3 regions of the Limosilactobacillus urinaemulieris genome follow, and region 3 is predicted to be linked to each of the others. Evidence: riboswitches for the same ligand, from Rfam matches in the RefSeq annotation. Region 3 holds a riboswitch; each other region holds the start of a gene.

Evidence for each region. A riboswitch is a leader RNA that binds a small molecule or an ion and turns the genes downstream of it on or off. The one in region 3 is predicted to bind thiamine pyrophosphate.
Region 1: another riboswitch for thiamine pyrophosphate. It lies ahead of thiM (hydroxyethylthiazole kinase); the one in region 3 lies ahead of cytX (putative hydroxymethylpyrimidine transporter CytX).
Region 2: another riboswitch for thiamine pyrophosphate. It lies ahead of MR181_RS03120 (ECF transporter S component); the one in region 3 lies ahead of cytX (putative hydroxymethylpyrimidine transporter CytX).

What each region holds. Positions count from the first base shown of each region.
Region 1 covers NZ_CAKOBX010000010.1:79,847-84,030, forward strand. Annotated here, with positions in the region: gene thiE (thiamine phosphate synthase) at 1-589, opposite strand, end outside; gene thiD (bifunctional hydroxymethylpyrimidine kinase/phosphomethylpyrimidine kinase) at 579-1,400, opposite strand; gene thiM (hydroxyethylthiazole kinase) at 1,422-2,201, opposite strand; TPP riboswitch at 2,263-2,368, opposite strand; gene MR181_RS07850 (patatin-like phospholipase family protein) at 2,404-3,258, opposite strand; gene MR181_RS08870 (LysR family transcriptional regulator) at 3,323-3,664, opposite strand; gene MR181_RS08875 (hypothetical protein) at 3,631-3,774, opposite strand; gene MR181_RS08880 (LysR family transcriptional regulator) at 3,839-4,184, opposite strand, start outside.
Region 2 covers NZ_CAKOBX010000003.1:109,199-113,382, reverse strand. Annotated here, with positions in the region: gene MR181_RS03135 (magnetosome magnetite crystal formation protein family) at 1-84, opposite strand, end outside; gene MR181_RS03130 (energy-coupling factor transporter transmembrane component T family protein) at 127-780, opposite strand; gene MR181_RS03125 (ABC transporter ATP-binding protein) at 764-2,164, opposite strand; gene MR181_RS03120 (ECF transporter S component) at 2,170-2,727, opposite strand; TPP riboswitch at 2,789-2,878, opposite strand; gene MR181_RS03115 (nucleoside hydrolase) at 2,931-3,887, opposite strand; gene MR181_RS03110 (NAD(P)/FAD-dependent oxidoreductase) at 4,008-4,184, shown strand, end outside.
Region 3 covers NZ_CAKOBX010000009.1:93,090-97,273, forward strand. Annotated here, with positions in the region: gene MR181_RS07435 (dipeptide epimerase) at 1-710, shown strand, start outside; gene MR181_RS07440 (ribonuclease H family protein) at 815-1,495, shown strand; gene MR181_RS07445 (hydroxymethylglutaryl-CoA synthase) at 1,495-2,655, shown strand; TPP riboswitch at 2,671-2,778, shown strand; gene cytX (putative hydroxymethylpyrimidine transporter CytX) at 2,860-4,035, shown strand.

The sequences.
Region 1 (4,184 bases), on a different contig from region 3:
CCAGTGAAATCATTGATAATCCGCTAACTCCCGTCTTTAAAACGGCAGGGATGTTTTCCAGTGAAAGGCCACCGATTGCGACTAGGGGATGAGTGCTCAGACTATTTAGTTTTTTAAGTTTATCAAGCCCTAAGGCAGCATCAGCATCAATTTTTGATGTGGTTTCAAAGACGGGACCACAGCCAATATAATCAATAGCTGTTAGTTGGTTAGCGGCCTTAATTTCAGTAGCGGTATTGCATGAGTAGCCAATAATTAACTTACCAGCTGCTTCTTTAATTACCCGCTCAATCTGTTCATCATCCTGACCAACGTGAACTCCATCAGCACCAACACGAAGAGCCATTTGAATATCGTCGTCAATGATAATTGGAACAGAATAGTGTTGACCTAACTCAACCAATCGTCTTGCCATAATTAATCGTGCATCGGCAGTCATGGTTGAGCTGTCTTTTTCTCGGTATTGAAAGGCGGTAATTCCAGCTTGCATTGCCTCTTCTACCTTAGCGAGGAATTCGTAGGAATCGTGATGGGTATCTTGGGTTCCACCGACAAGGTATATTTGTAACATTTTTGGATTAAAGTTCATTATTATCGCTCCTTATTTTTGCCCAATGGTTTAACGGGCCATGACCGTGACCAACATTAATGCCTTGCTTAATCGTTGCTTCAACATAGGCCTTTCCAATTTTAAGGGCATCTTCCATTGATTTGCCCTTAGCGAGTTCAGCTGTGATACAAGAAGAAATAGTATCACCAGTACCATGAGTATTCTGAGTTTGTTTCCGCTTGGCAGTCATCCAAAATGAGTGACCATCAGCTAATAATACAAAGTCGTTAGCTTCATCATCACTTGAAAAGTGACCACCCTTAACCAGAACGTTCTTGGCTCCCATTGATTGGAGATGGTGTCCGGCAGCTTCCATTTCAGCTTCTGTTGTGATCTGCATTTGTGTTAGTTCTTCAGCTTCTGGAAGATTGGGGGTAACTAAATCAGCAAGCGGTAGTAACTGGTCTCGAACTACGCTAATTGCGTCATCACTTAAAAGTTTAGCACCTCCTTTAGCGATCATCACGGGATCTACCGTTAATGGGCCAAAATCATACTGTTTCAAGTTTTTTACGACCGTTTTTACCCGCAGTGGATCAGCTAACATTCCTGTTTTGCAAGCCCGGATCTTAAAATCAGCAGCTAGGGAGGCAAATTGCTCGTCAATTAATTTTGGTGGCATTGCTAAGGCATCTTGAACACCGAGAGTATTTTGTGCCGTGACCGCAACAACAACCATTGTGGCAAAGACACCGCGCATTTGCATTGTCTTAAAGTCAGCAGAAATTCCGGCACCACCGCCAGAATCAGTACCGGCAATTGTTAGAGCCTGGGGAAAGTCATTTGTCATTATTAGGAACTCCTTTATTATTTATAATACTGAGAGAACTTCGCTTGAATTAAGTGTTGCTAGTTCATCTCGGAATTTGACTTGCCATTGACCAAAACCGCTTGACTCTCTAGCAGCCTTAACTCCAGCGGCAGAAAAGACCTTGGTTGCGGTACAAGCGGCTGCATAATAATCTTTACTTATGCTGAGATAAGCAGCAATGACACTAGAAAGAACATCGCCACTACCCACGTTAGTCACGAAATAACTAGTAGAAAGTTGATTAATAAAAGTATTATTGCCATCCGTTATGATATCAGTTTGACCAGTAAGAACGACAATACAATGGTATTCTTGAGCGACCGTGTTAGCGATCTTGTGAAGATCAGCTTGGCCATTTCCGCTGTCAATTCCACGTGAATGCCAGTTAATATTCGCTAAAGCAGCAATTTCGCCAGCGTTACCGCGAATAACAGTAAATCGATAATTATGTAATAGTTGTTTCGCAAAAGCTAACCGGTAATGACTAGCACCAATTGCAACCGGATCAAGAACTATTGGTTTCTGATTATGATTAGCTTTTAAAACGGCAATAACCTCATCCTTTTGCTTGTCGTCGATCGTTCCCAAATTAATCGTAATAGCATCGGCTAATTCTACCATTTCTAAAGATTCTTGAGGTGCGATAGACATAATTGGGGAAGCACCAATCGCACTCAACCCATCGGCAACCTTATCTGGCGTTACCATATTGGCGATTGTTAATACTACCGGATTTTGCTGACGAAGTTGTTCTAATAGTTTTAGTTGTAATTTAGTCAAAATCTCACGTCCTAAAAAAGGAGCTACTAGTTAATCGTTAACTAACAGCTCCATTATTTTATATATTGAGTTAGCATTTTCCTTCGCAAGTACTAGCTTAACAGGTTCAAGGGTCCGTATATCTTAATACATCTCAGTCTGGCAAACAGACACCCCTAATGCTGTTCATTAACATACCATTATAATAACATAGAAACCGCTTTTAAGCATTAAGGTAGTCAATTAAACTTGGCAACAGTTGTCGAGCTTCTTGACGCCCAGTTTCGTATAGCTTCCGGATCTTTTTAACGTTACTTTCAACCCGGCTAACCTTGACTGGGTGCTGAGGAGCAATATTAAAGACTTGGCCTGTTCTTCTGAGATGTTCGATCTGAGCGACTTGTTGATTATAGACCTCTGGACGAAGGATTCCAGCTTCAGCAAACTGGGGATAGTCTTTGAAATAACGGCGGTACAATTGGCAAACTGGTCGACTTGAAGGTTTCTTTCGGTAACTAACATCACGAGTACGGATCACAACAATTTTATCGTAACCCTGTTCCTGGGCGACATCAAAGGGAATTGAATCGGCAATTCCGCCATCAAGACAAAGACCATCAGGAGTCGGGGCGGGATCCATCATAAATGGCATTGAGCAAGAAGCAATTAATACTTGAGTCAGTTTCTCACCCGTTAAGTCTGTAAAAAGTGCTTTTTTTCCATCCTGAAGCCTAGTAGCAACAGCCGTGAAGTGTGAAGCTGACCTGATATAGGCTCGTTCATCAAAGTTATGCCATGAAAGGCCATGATCCTCAAATAGGTAGTTCATGTTGATCACTTGACGTTTGAAAAGACGCGTCATTGAAATATAGTTGCGATCATGACGGTGATCAATATTAATATTTGCTGCTCGACCATATTGCTTTGCTACGAAGTTGACACCATTCAACGAGCCGGCAGAAACGCCAATTACACTACTAAATTCAATGTGATTAGCGAGGAACGTGTCACAGACGCCAGCGGTATATTGTCCTCTAAAAGCGCCACCTTCAAGAACTAGCGCTGCGTTATATAGCATTGATTTCACTCCTTAGAATGTTGATAATTTATTGTAAGTCGTTTATCCCATCAATTTCAATCTTTCAAGAATTTTCAGCTTGATCAGCAAATTCTTGAAGAAATTTTTCCATTACGGGAGTAACGACGGTGTTTTTGCGCCATGCAAGAACGTGACCAGTGTCTTTATGTGGCGAAAAGGGGATAAATGTCAGTTCGGGATCATGGAATGAATTAACGATCCCTTGAATTCCCAGCATATAATAATTTCCGGCTTTTAGCAGTTCATAGGCGTTACTTGGTAAGTTATTTGTCGCCATGATATTTAACTTTGTTTGGTCTAATTTTAAAACATCACTAATTTCATCACGAACAATATTCCGGGTCGGAATAATTAGTGGTAGTTTATAAAGATCACTTTTGGTAATCGAATGTTTTTTGCTAGTTGATCAGATCTTTTGGTAATTAATCCCCACTGCTCATGAACTGGTAAAACAATAAAGTTATACTTAGCAGCCTCGACTGGTTCAATCAACACAGCAAAATCTTCTAAACCGGAATCCAAGCGCTGACGAAGCAGATCACCGTTACCATCGTAAAGGTTAAAGCTTACCTTTGGATATTTTTTTCTGAAAGTTACTAATAATTTTCATTACGAATTTTGAAACCTTTGAAACAACACAACCGATATTAAGAACACCAGTCAATTCTTCCTTGGCGTTTTGAAGTTCCTGTTTTGTTTGGGTAAGTAAAGAAAGGATCGTAGACGCACGCTGTTGGAAAAGAATTCCTTCGCTAGTAAGTTCAATTCGGCGCTGCTTACGATCAAATAAAGTTACGCCGAGTTCTTTTTCAAGATCGATCATTTGTCGGGAAAGCGTTGGCTGAGTAACGTGAAGTTGTTGTGCGGCATGGGTAATATTATTCGTTTGTGCTACAGTTAAGAAG
Region 2 (4,184 bases), on a different contig from region 3:
TGGGAAAATTACCGGAAGGAAAAGAATACTGAGGTACGAAAGAGCCCCAATGATTCGTTTTGATAAACTAATATCGTTATTCATAGTGAAAATCTCCAATCATTTTTCTTCATTATGCCTGATCTATTACGGGAGTGCAATTAGCAGGAATTGGAGAACGGTGATGCTAATTATTAATATTGCCCAATCAGACCAAGAAATAGGGATTTGAACAGTGTGAGTCCGTGGCTGTCCTTCACGAAAACCGTGAGTCTCCATTGCCTGGGCTAGTTGATCTGACCACCTAATAGCTGAAAGAATTGCTTTGAAGTAAAGGGGTGGTGACCACCAGTGAAGGTTAATTCCACGCATTTTTCCGGCAACCCTAATTGAAATAACGGTTCGCTTAATTCGTGGCAAAATGTTTAATGCTGCTAAAGTACCATAAGCGAATTTACTGGGAAGATGGCAGTTCTGTTCTAATGATCGCGCTAGGGCAAGAGTTGAGGTTGTAAAAGTCATTACTCCGCCAGCAAAAACATAAACGTAAAAGCGGCTTACCATACTCCATCCAGTAAGCCAGCTATGCCCTGGACCATATCCACCAATAGTGATCAGAACAGCAACTCCAGGAATTAAGGGGATCAGCATTAGCCACATAAAGCGACGCCATGTTAGGTGGTGACAGAGGAGAACGATCAAAAGACAGACGATCAGGATTAGGTTTACATAAAGCTGATTTGTAAAGCTAATCTCAAGTGAAATGAGGAGAAGGAGGAGAAGTTTAATAATGGGATTCATTTTGTGATCCTCCTTGGTATGAAAGCTGCTGATTAGTAAGGTTGAGGTGATAATCAACTACGCCAGCTAAGTAATCCAATTGGTGACTCACAATTAGCAAGGTTTGCGGAAAGGATTGCTTACTTTGTTCAATAAGTGCCAGTAACTTTTGTAATGATTGATGATCAAGACCAGCAAAGGGCTCGTCCATTAGCAAAATTTCCTGCCCCATTACCAACATGACAAGGTTTTGGATGAGTTTTCGCTGACCACCACTCAGTGAATAAATAATTCTTTGACTAATGTCAGGTAAACCGACCATTGCTAAAAGCTCTTTTGTCGTTTTTTGAGTTAAAAACGGATTACGACCGTTCTTGATGCTTAACATTAATTCTTCACTGACAGTAACGTTTAAGAACTGCTGATTAGTTTCTTGGAAAATTAGACCAACTTTAGAATAATATTTCCCGGGGAATATTTTTTTGATATTTTGCCCCTTATACGTTATTTCTCCCTGATAAGGAGTTAGTTTAGCGATTGACTTAAGGAAAGTTGACTTTCCCGCACCGCTAGACCCAGTTAATAAGGTAACCTTATTCTGAATGATATTAAAGCTGGTAGGGTTAATAAGGGGAGTTTGATTACGACTTACGGCATAGTCTTTTAATTTCATGACGACATTGGCAGTTAGTGGCGGTATCTTGGTGATGAGATTGGTACTATGTTGGTGATCAGCATTGTTTAACAGTGTCGAGCTATCATGAGGTGAAAGCAGTGAGGCTTCAGAATTGTGAAACTGGACAACAAGCTGACTAAATTTTTGGTAATTGTGGAGATCATGATCGCTGATAATGATCGTTGTACCCTTTTCATTTTGCAGTTGGGTTAGCTTTTGAAGGAGAAACTGCCGGTTAGCTTCATCAATACTTGAAAAAGGTTCGTCTAGTAAAATAATCTCTGCCTTCATTGCAATTGTAATTGCCAACGCAACCCGCTGTAGTTGACCGCCAGAAAGGGTAGTTAGTTTCTGCTGGGCGAGCTTTTCTAAGCCGACAAAAGTTAACGCACTTTTTACCTGTTTATTGATCTCTTCGTGGGGAACTTGAAGATTTTCTAGGGTAAATTCTAATTCATGTTGTGGCGTATCCATTGTGAATTGCATTGCCGGATCTTGAAAGAGCATTCCAACTCGTTGTCCGTGGGGAATGGCGACTTTTCCTGAACACTTGCCACCATATTTTGGAAGTAAGCCAGCAATCACTTTTAGCAGGGTTGTTTTTCCGCTACCAACGGGTCCACTAAAGATGATTGAAGTATGAAGTGGTAACTCAAGGGAGACATCGTTAAGAATTGGCTGATCACCGTCATATGAGAATGTCAGGTGTTGAATAGCGATTGATTCCATTTATTTTACCTCGGAAGGACGTGACTTCTGTTTAACAGGTTAATAATGAGCTTAACGAGAACACCGGTGAAGAAAAACATTGATAACCAGCGAACAATTAACATCACAATTAACATTGAAAATGGGAAATGGCTGTAACCATTCCGGAACCAGTCCCAAACAAATGTCAGGATCGTGGTAGTGGTTGCGGAGAGAAGCAAGGTCACCCAATTGTATATTTTATAAAGCGTTAAGGTAAAACCAAGCTCAGTCCCGGCCCCTTGAACCAGTCCCGAGAGCAGAGTGGTTACGCCCCATTGATCACCAAGGAGCATCTCCACAACGGCACTGAGAAATTCACCGAGAAATGAGGCACCGGGAAGTCGGAGCATAAAACCAGCTAACGGGCCAGCCATACACCAAATGCCTAATGTAATATCGTTAGCCATTGGCCCATAGCCAAAGGGAGTCAGGGCAATTGTTAAGCCGTTATAAAGCAGACCGGTTGCTAAGTAGATCACTCCAAAAACGATTCCGATGATTGCTAAGAGAATAATATCCTTTAAGTGAAATTGATGAAACATAATAATTCCTTTCTTGGGGAAAGAAAAAGAACCGTGACAAAAATGTCATGGTCCCTTAAATGGTTGATTGAAAACGCGCTTCCTTCGCTAGCATTATCTAGACAGGTTCAATGGGTCTAATCTCAGCCAAGTGGCACCCCAGACATATAAATTTCTTTTGTTGTTATCATCATACAACAAAAACAGGTTCTTCGACAGTTAATTTAGTGATTAGCTAAAAGATTAATCAGGTGGTTCATAAAGACAGGGACAAATCGTTCTTGGTTAACGTTAATTGCCACCTTGACATTTGGGTGGCGAGCATTCAGCCGTGCTTTATCGCCGATTGTTCGGGCATAGTTGTGCTTGTTAGTAATAACCTTCATTGGCAGGGCAAGAGTGGTTACAAATGATGGGTCAATTGCCACACCAACTGCCAGTGGATCGTGAATTGCGCAGCCGTGCTTATCAATTCCTAACCGGTAATAGGCGTCAATGTAGAAGTCAGTAAGGTCAGCATAGGCAGTGCCAGCTGGTGTTCCCAAATTGCGCCACTGTTGAGTTTCTTTTTTTGTGAGAAGGGTCCGTAAAGTAACGTCAAGACCAACCATTGTAATTGGTAATGGACTAGTAAAGACCTCATTAGCTGCTTCAGCATCTTGATTGATATTTGCCTCAGCAACATCGCTAACGTTTCCTTCAACTGTCAGCGCCCCGCCCATTAGAGTAACGTTACCGATTAATTGGCTGATCTGTGGATCGCGATGTAGTGCAGCAGCAAGATTCGTCAATGGACCGGTAGGAACGATAATGAGGTCTTTATTATATTGATGGGTTGCTTCAATAATAAAGTCGACACCATCTTTAGGTTGAACTCGGTGGGATGGTTTGGGAAGTGAAATATCACCAATCCCGTTGCTTCCATGGATCTCCTTACTAACCTGCATGACTGTAAAATGGTCAGTAGTGCTTGAATGGCTAAGTCCCTTAAAAACGGGGACATCTTGGCCGAGTAATTCAAGAAGCTGTAATGAGTTTTTAGCGGTTTGCTCTAGCAAGTTATTACCATAAGAGGCGACAACCCCGATTAGGTCAATGTTTGGGTCAGCAATTGCATATGCAAGAGCTAACGCATCATCAACCCCCGTATCTAGATCTAAGATCATTTTTTTGGTGGCCATGATATTTTCCTCCAGTTAGTTATTTATGTTAATAATAGCTAAATGATAGCGGCCCCGCAATTTTAATTTCAGTGAAAATCAATTACAATAAGAAAAAAGAACAGAGAGGAGCCATTACGAATGGCAAAAATGTATGACATTACAATTATTGGTGGCGGCCCCGCAGGAATGTTTGCGGCCTTTTATTGTGGACTCCATGAATTAAATGCCCAATTGATCGAAAGCCTACCTCAACTTGGTGGCCAAGTTAATGCCCTCTATCCGGAAAAACAAATCTGGGACGTTGCAGGACTTCCA
Region 3 (4,184 bases):
CTCAAATTTATCACGTGTCACTTAACCATTTGCTTGGTGGGAGTAAACAATCAATGGCGACTGACTATACTATTAGTATCGGTAAGCCAGCTGAAATGGTGGAGCAGGCAAAGAAGACGGTTCAACGTGGGTTTACTGCATTAAAGATTAAACTTGGCGATCATTCCATTGATGAGGATGTGGAGAGTGTTAAGCAGATTGCTCAAGCTGTTGGCTCAGATGTAGCATTACGCCTTGATGTTAATCAAGGGTGGAGTTATAAGCAAGCCTTGCGAGCTTTCAACATACTAGCTGACGCAAATCTAAACCTTGATTTTATTGAGCAACCACTACCGGCAAATCAGTTACGTGAGTTAGCGCTGCTCCGTCAGCAATCAACCATTCCGCTAATGCTAGATGAGAGTGTATTTACACCAGCGGATGCCTTACGGGTAATCAAAGCTGGAGCAGCAGATTATGTTAACATTAAGTTAATGAAGTGTGGCGGAATCTACGAAGCAACTAAGATTAATCAGTTATGTGAAAGTGCAGGAATCCCGTGCATAGTTGGCAGTATGATTGAGGCTCCTGAAAGCATTGCCGCTGCAGCAGCTTTTGCTAATGCTCATACTAATGTTCACTTTATTGATCTTGATTCGGTTTATATGATAAAGAATGATCTCGATCTGGGTGACTTGAAACGGGTTGGAATTCATTTATGGCACGCGTAATTTTAAATTTCCTGGTATTATTTTATGATGCTGGGATTTTTCATTTTCCACATTACGACTAAATTCGTTATAATTAATATATTACTTTTTTTTCGAGGGTGGATATGAGTAAAGTATATGCAGTTAGGAAAGGACGGCACCCAGGAATTTACCTTACCTGGTCAGAATGTCAGCAAGAAATTAATGGTTATCCGGGTGCGGTGTATAAGAGCTTTTCCAGTAAGTCGTTAGCTAGAGAATGGCTTGCTGGCGATGATAAAAGTCAAACAAAAGATCATGATGGTAAGCTAAATGATCCAAATATCATTTACCTGTATACAGATGGTGGTTCACGCAATCACGGTAATAAGCCGGGGCAGCACGTTAAGCAAACAGATAAAGCGGCTTGGGCATTGTTGATCAGTAAAGACGGTCAGCAATTTACCAAGACTGGTGGTGAATTTGGCGCGACGAATAACCGGATGGAATTAATGGCACTCCGGAATGCTCTCCAGATTTTAGTAAAGAACCGGAAGCAAGAGGAACCAATTATTGCAGTTCTTGACTCACACTATGTCTTGGATCCGATCATGAAAAATTGGCTAAACGGTTGGCAACGCCGGGGATGGAAAACAAGCGCTGGTTCGCCGGTTGCTAATCGTGAGTTGTGGCAAGAGGTTATTCAATTACTACCACAGTTTAAACAGTTACATTTTCAATGGACCAAGGGACACGCAAATAACCAAGGAAATATTGTTGTTGATCACTTATTAAACCAAACAATGGATCAAATGGGGGAAGAATAATGAAAATTGGAATTGATAAGATGGCATTTGCAACTACTGATGAGTATATTGATTTACGCGAACTAGCTCGTAAACGGGGGGATGAACCTGATAAGTACACAATTGGAATTGGTCAGGATCGACAGGCAGTTGTTCCGCCAACCCAAGATATTGTTACTTTAGGAGCAACGGCTGCCAAGAAGCTTTTATCCAAAGATGATAAAAGACATCTTTCCACCGTGATCGTAGCTACTGAATCAGGGATTGATAATTCCAAGGCAAGTGCCATTTATATCAAACATCTTTTGGGACTGGATGATTTTACCCGTGCAGTTGAACTAAAGGAAGCCTGTTATTCAGCAACAGCAGGGATTCAGTTTGCTAAAGGGTTAGTCGCAATGAGTCCCCAGTCGACAGTCCTAGTAATTGCAGCTGATATTGCTCGTTATGGGTTAAAAACACCTGGTGAGGTTACCCAAGGGGCTGGGGCAGTTGCAATGTTGATTTCTGCTGCTCCTCATATCTTGGCTCTTGAGGATACTACGGTTTCATATACAAAGGATGTTATGGACTTTTGGCGGCCACTTTACGCAACTGAAGCACATGTGGATGGCAAATACTCGACTAATGTTTACGTTGACTTTTTCCTTCAGTGCTGGCAACGCTATCAGCAAATGACTGGACGACAACTGGATGATTTTGCTGCCTTAACTTTCCACTTGCCATTTACCAAGATGGGGAAGAAGGCACTGGAGGCACTCCTTAAGGACAATCAATCACCGGTTGCTGACAAAATGCGTGAGCAGCTGACCGCAAGTCAAAAGTACTGTCGTGAGGTAGGAAACCTCTATACGGGTTCACTTTACCTTGGAGTAATGTCATTGTTGCAAAATGGTCAGGTTAATCCTGGGGACCGGATTGGTCTTTTTAGTTACGGTTCTGGAGCAGAAGGTGAATTCTACAGTGGAATTCTTCAGCCTCACTTTGAAAAATACCTGAGTGACGTTAAGGATGATCTAGCAAATCGTCATCAGGTTTCAATTGCTGAATATGAGAAGCAGTTCAACTCACAGCTGGGGATGAACCCGGACGATGTTGAATTAGATTGGCAATCAGATCCAGCACCGTTTATATTAAAGGGTCAAAAAGAACACAAACGGATTTATCAGGAAAAGAAATAAAATGTTACAATATAATTAACACAAACGGGGAGCTTGTATAACAGGCTGAGAGGAAGATGTGATCTTCGACCCATGGGACCTGATTTGGATAATGCCAACGGAGGGAATTCAGTTAAGAATTTTAAAATCGATCAGGTAGGTGCCTAGTCGATTTTTCTTTATCAAGATCAAGTTTCGCTAATCAATAAAAGGATGGTGGAACTGATGCAACATAAGACATCACTAGTAGAAAATGGAATGATTTGGTGCGGCGCGGGAATATCAATTGCGGAGATCCTGACAGGAACTTACTTAGCACCATTAGGGATGACCAAGGGAATAGTGGCCATTATCTTAGGTCATTTGATTGGCTGTGGGTTGCTGTTCCTTGCTGGAATAATCGGTGGCCAGTTGCGGATTAGTGCGATGGAATCGGTAAAAATCAGTTTTGGCCAATTTGGTGGAATCTTTTTTGCTAGTCTAAATGTTTTACAATTGATCGGCTGGACGGGAATCATGATTTATGATGGTTCGCTAGCGGCTAATGGTCTTTGGAAATTGGGCCGGTCACTATGGTGCGGATTGATTGGATTCCTAATCATAGTGTGGTTAATTATCGGGATTCGTCGCTTAAAATGGCTGAACACCGTTGCCTTAACTGCTTTATTACTTTTGACGGTTTGGTTATGCTATTTAATCTTTGCTGAACCACATGTAAATAATCATTTAGGGGCATTATCATTTGGACAAGGATTAGAATTAGCCGTTTCGATGCCCCTATCCTGGCTTCCCTTAATTTCCGATTATACTTCGGTTGCCCAAAACCCGATCCAAGCGAGTGGAGTTAGTGCAATCACTTATGGTGTCATTAGCTGTTGGATGGCAATTGTCGGCCTTGGCGCAACCTTATTAACCGGGCAGACAGATATTGCTAAAATAATGGTTAGTGCTGGCGTTGGGATTAGTGGCCTGATTATTGTCCTCCTGTCAACAGTCACTACAACGTTTATGGATGCCTATTCTGCAGGAGTCTCTGCACAAACATTAAAGGTTAAGTGGTCTTCACGTTTAACGGCGATTATTGTAACCGTTATTGGAAGTGCTGGTGCAATTATTTTGCCGATGGATAATTTTAGTAACTTTCTTTACATCATTAGCTCAGTCTTTACTCCAATGATTGCGATTCAGATTATGGATCGATTTGTTCTTCGCCTTAACAATAAGGATCGTTGGATTAGTTGGAATCATTTTGCCTTATGGCTAGTTGGTTTTATAGTATACCGCTGCTTGATGTTAGTAGATCTTCCCGTAGGAAATACGTTGCCTGATATTTTGATTGTGATGTTTTTAGTATGGCTTGCCGATCGGAAAAGGGAGTGGGGCAGTGTGGGGCAGAACTAGCTTGTCTAGTTCGTCTTCCACCCTCGTCGACGCGAAGCTAGCCTACTAGGGGTTGATCAAATGCTGATCTATCAGTATTTGAACTGCTAGCCAGCTACTGTGCAGTATTACCTTTAAAACAGTGAAGAGGTCGGGTTATTTTGGGTATA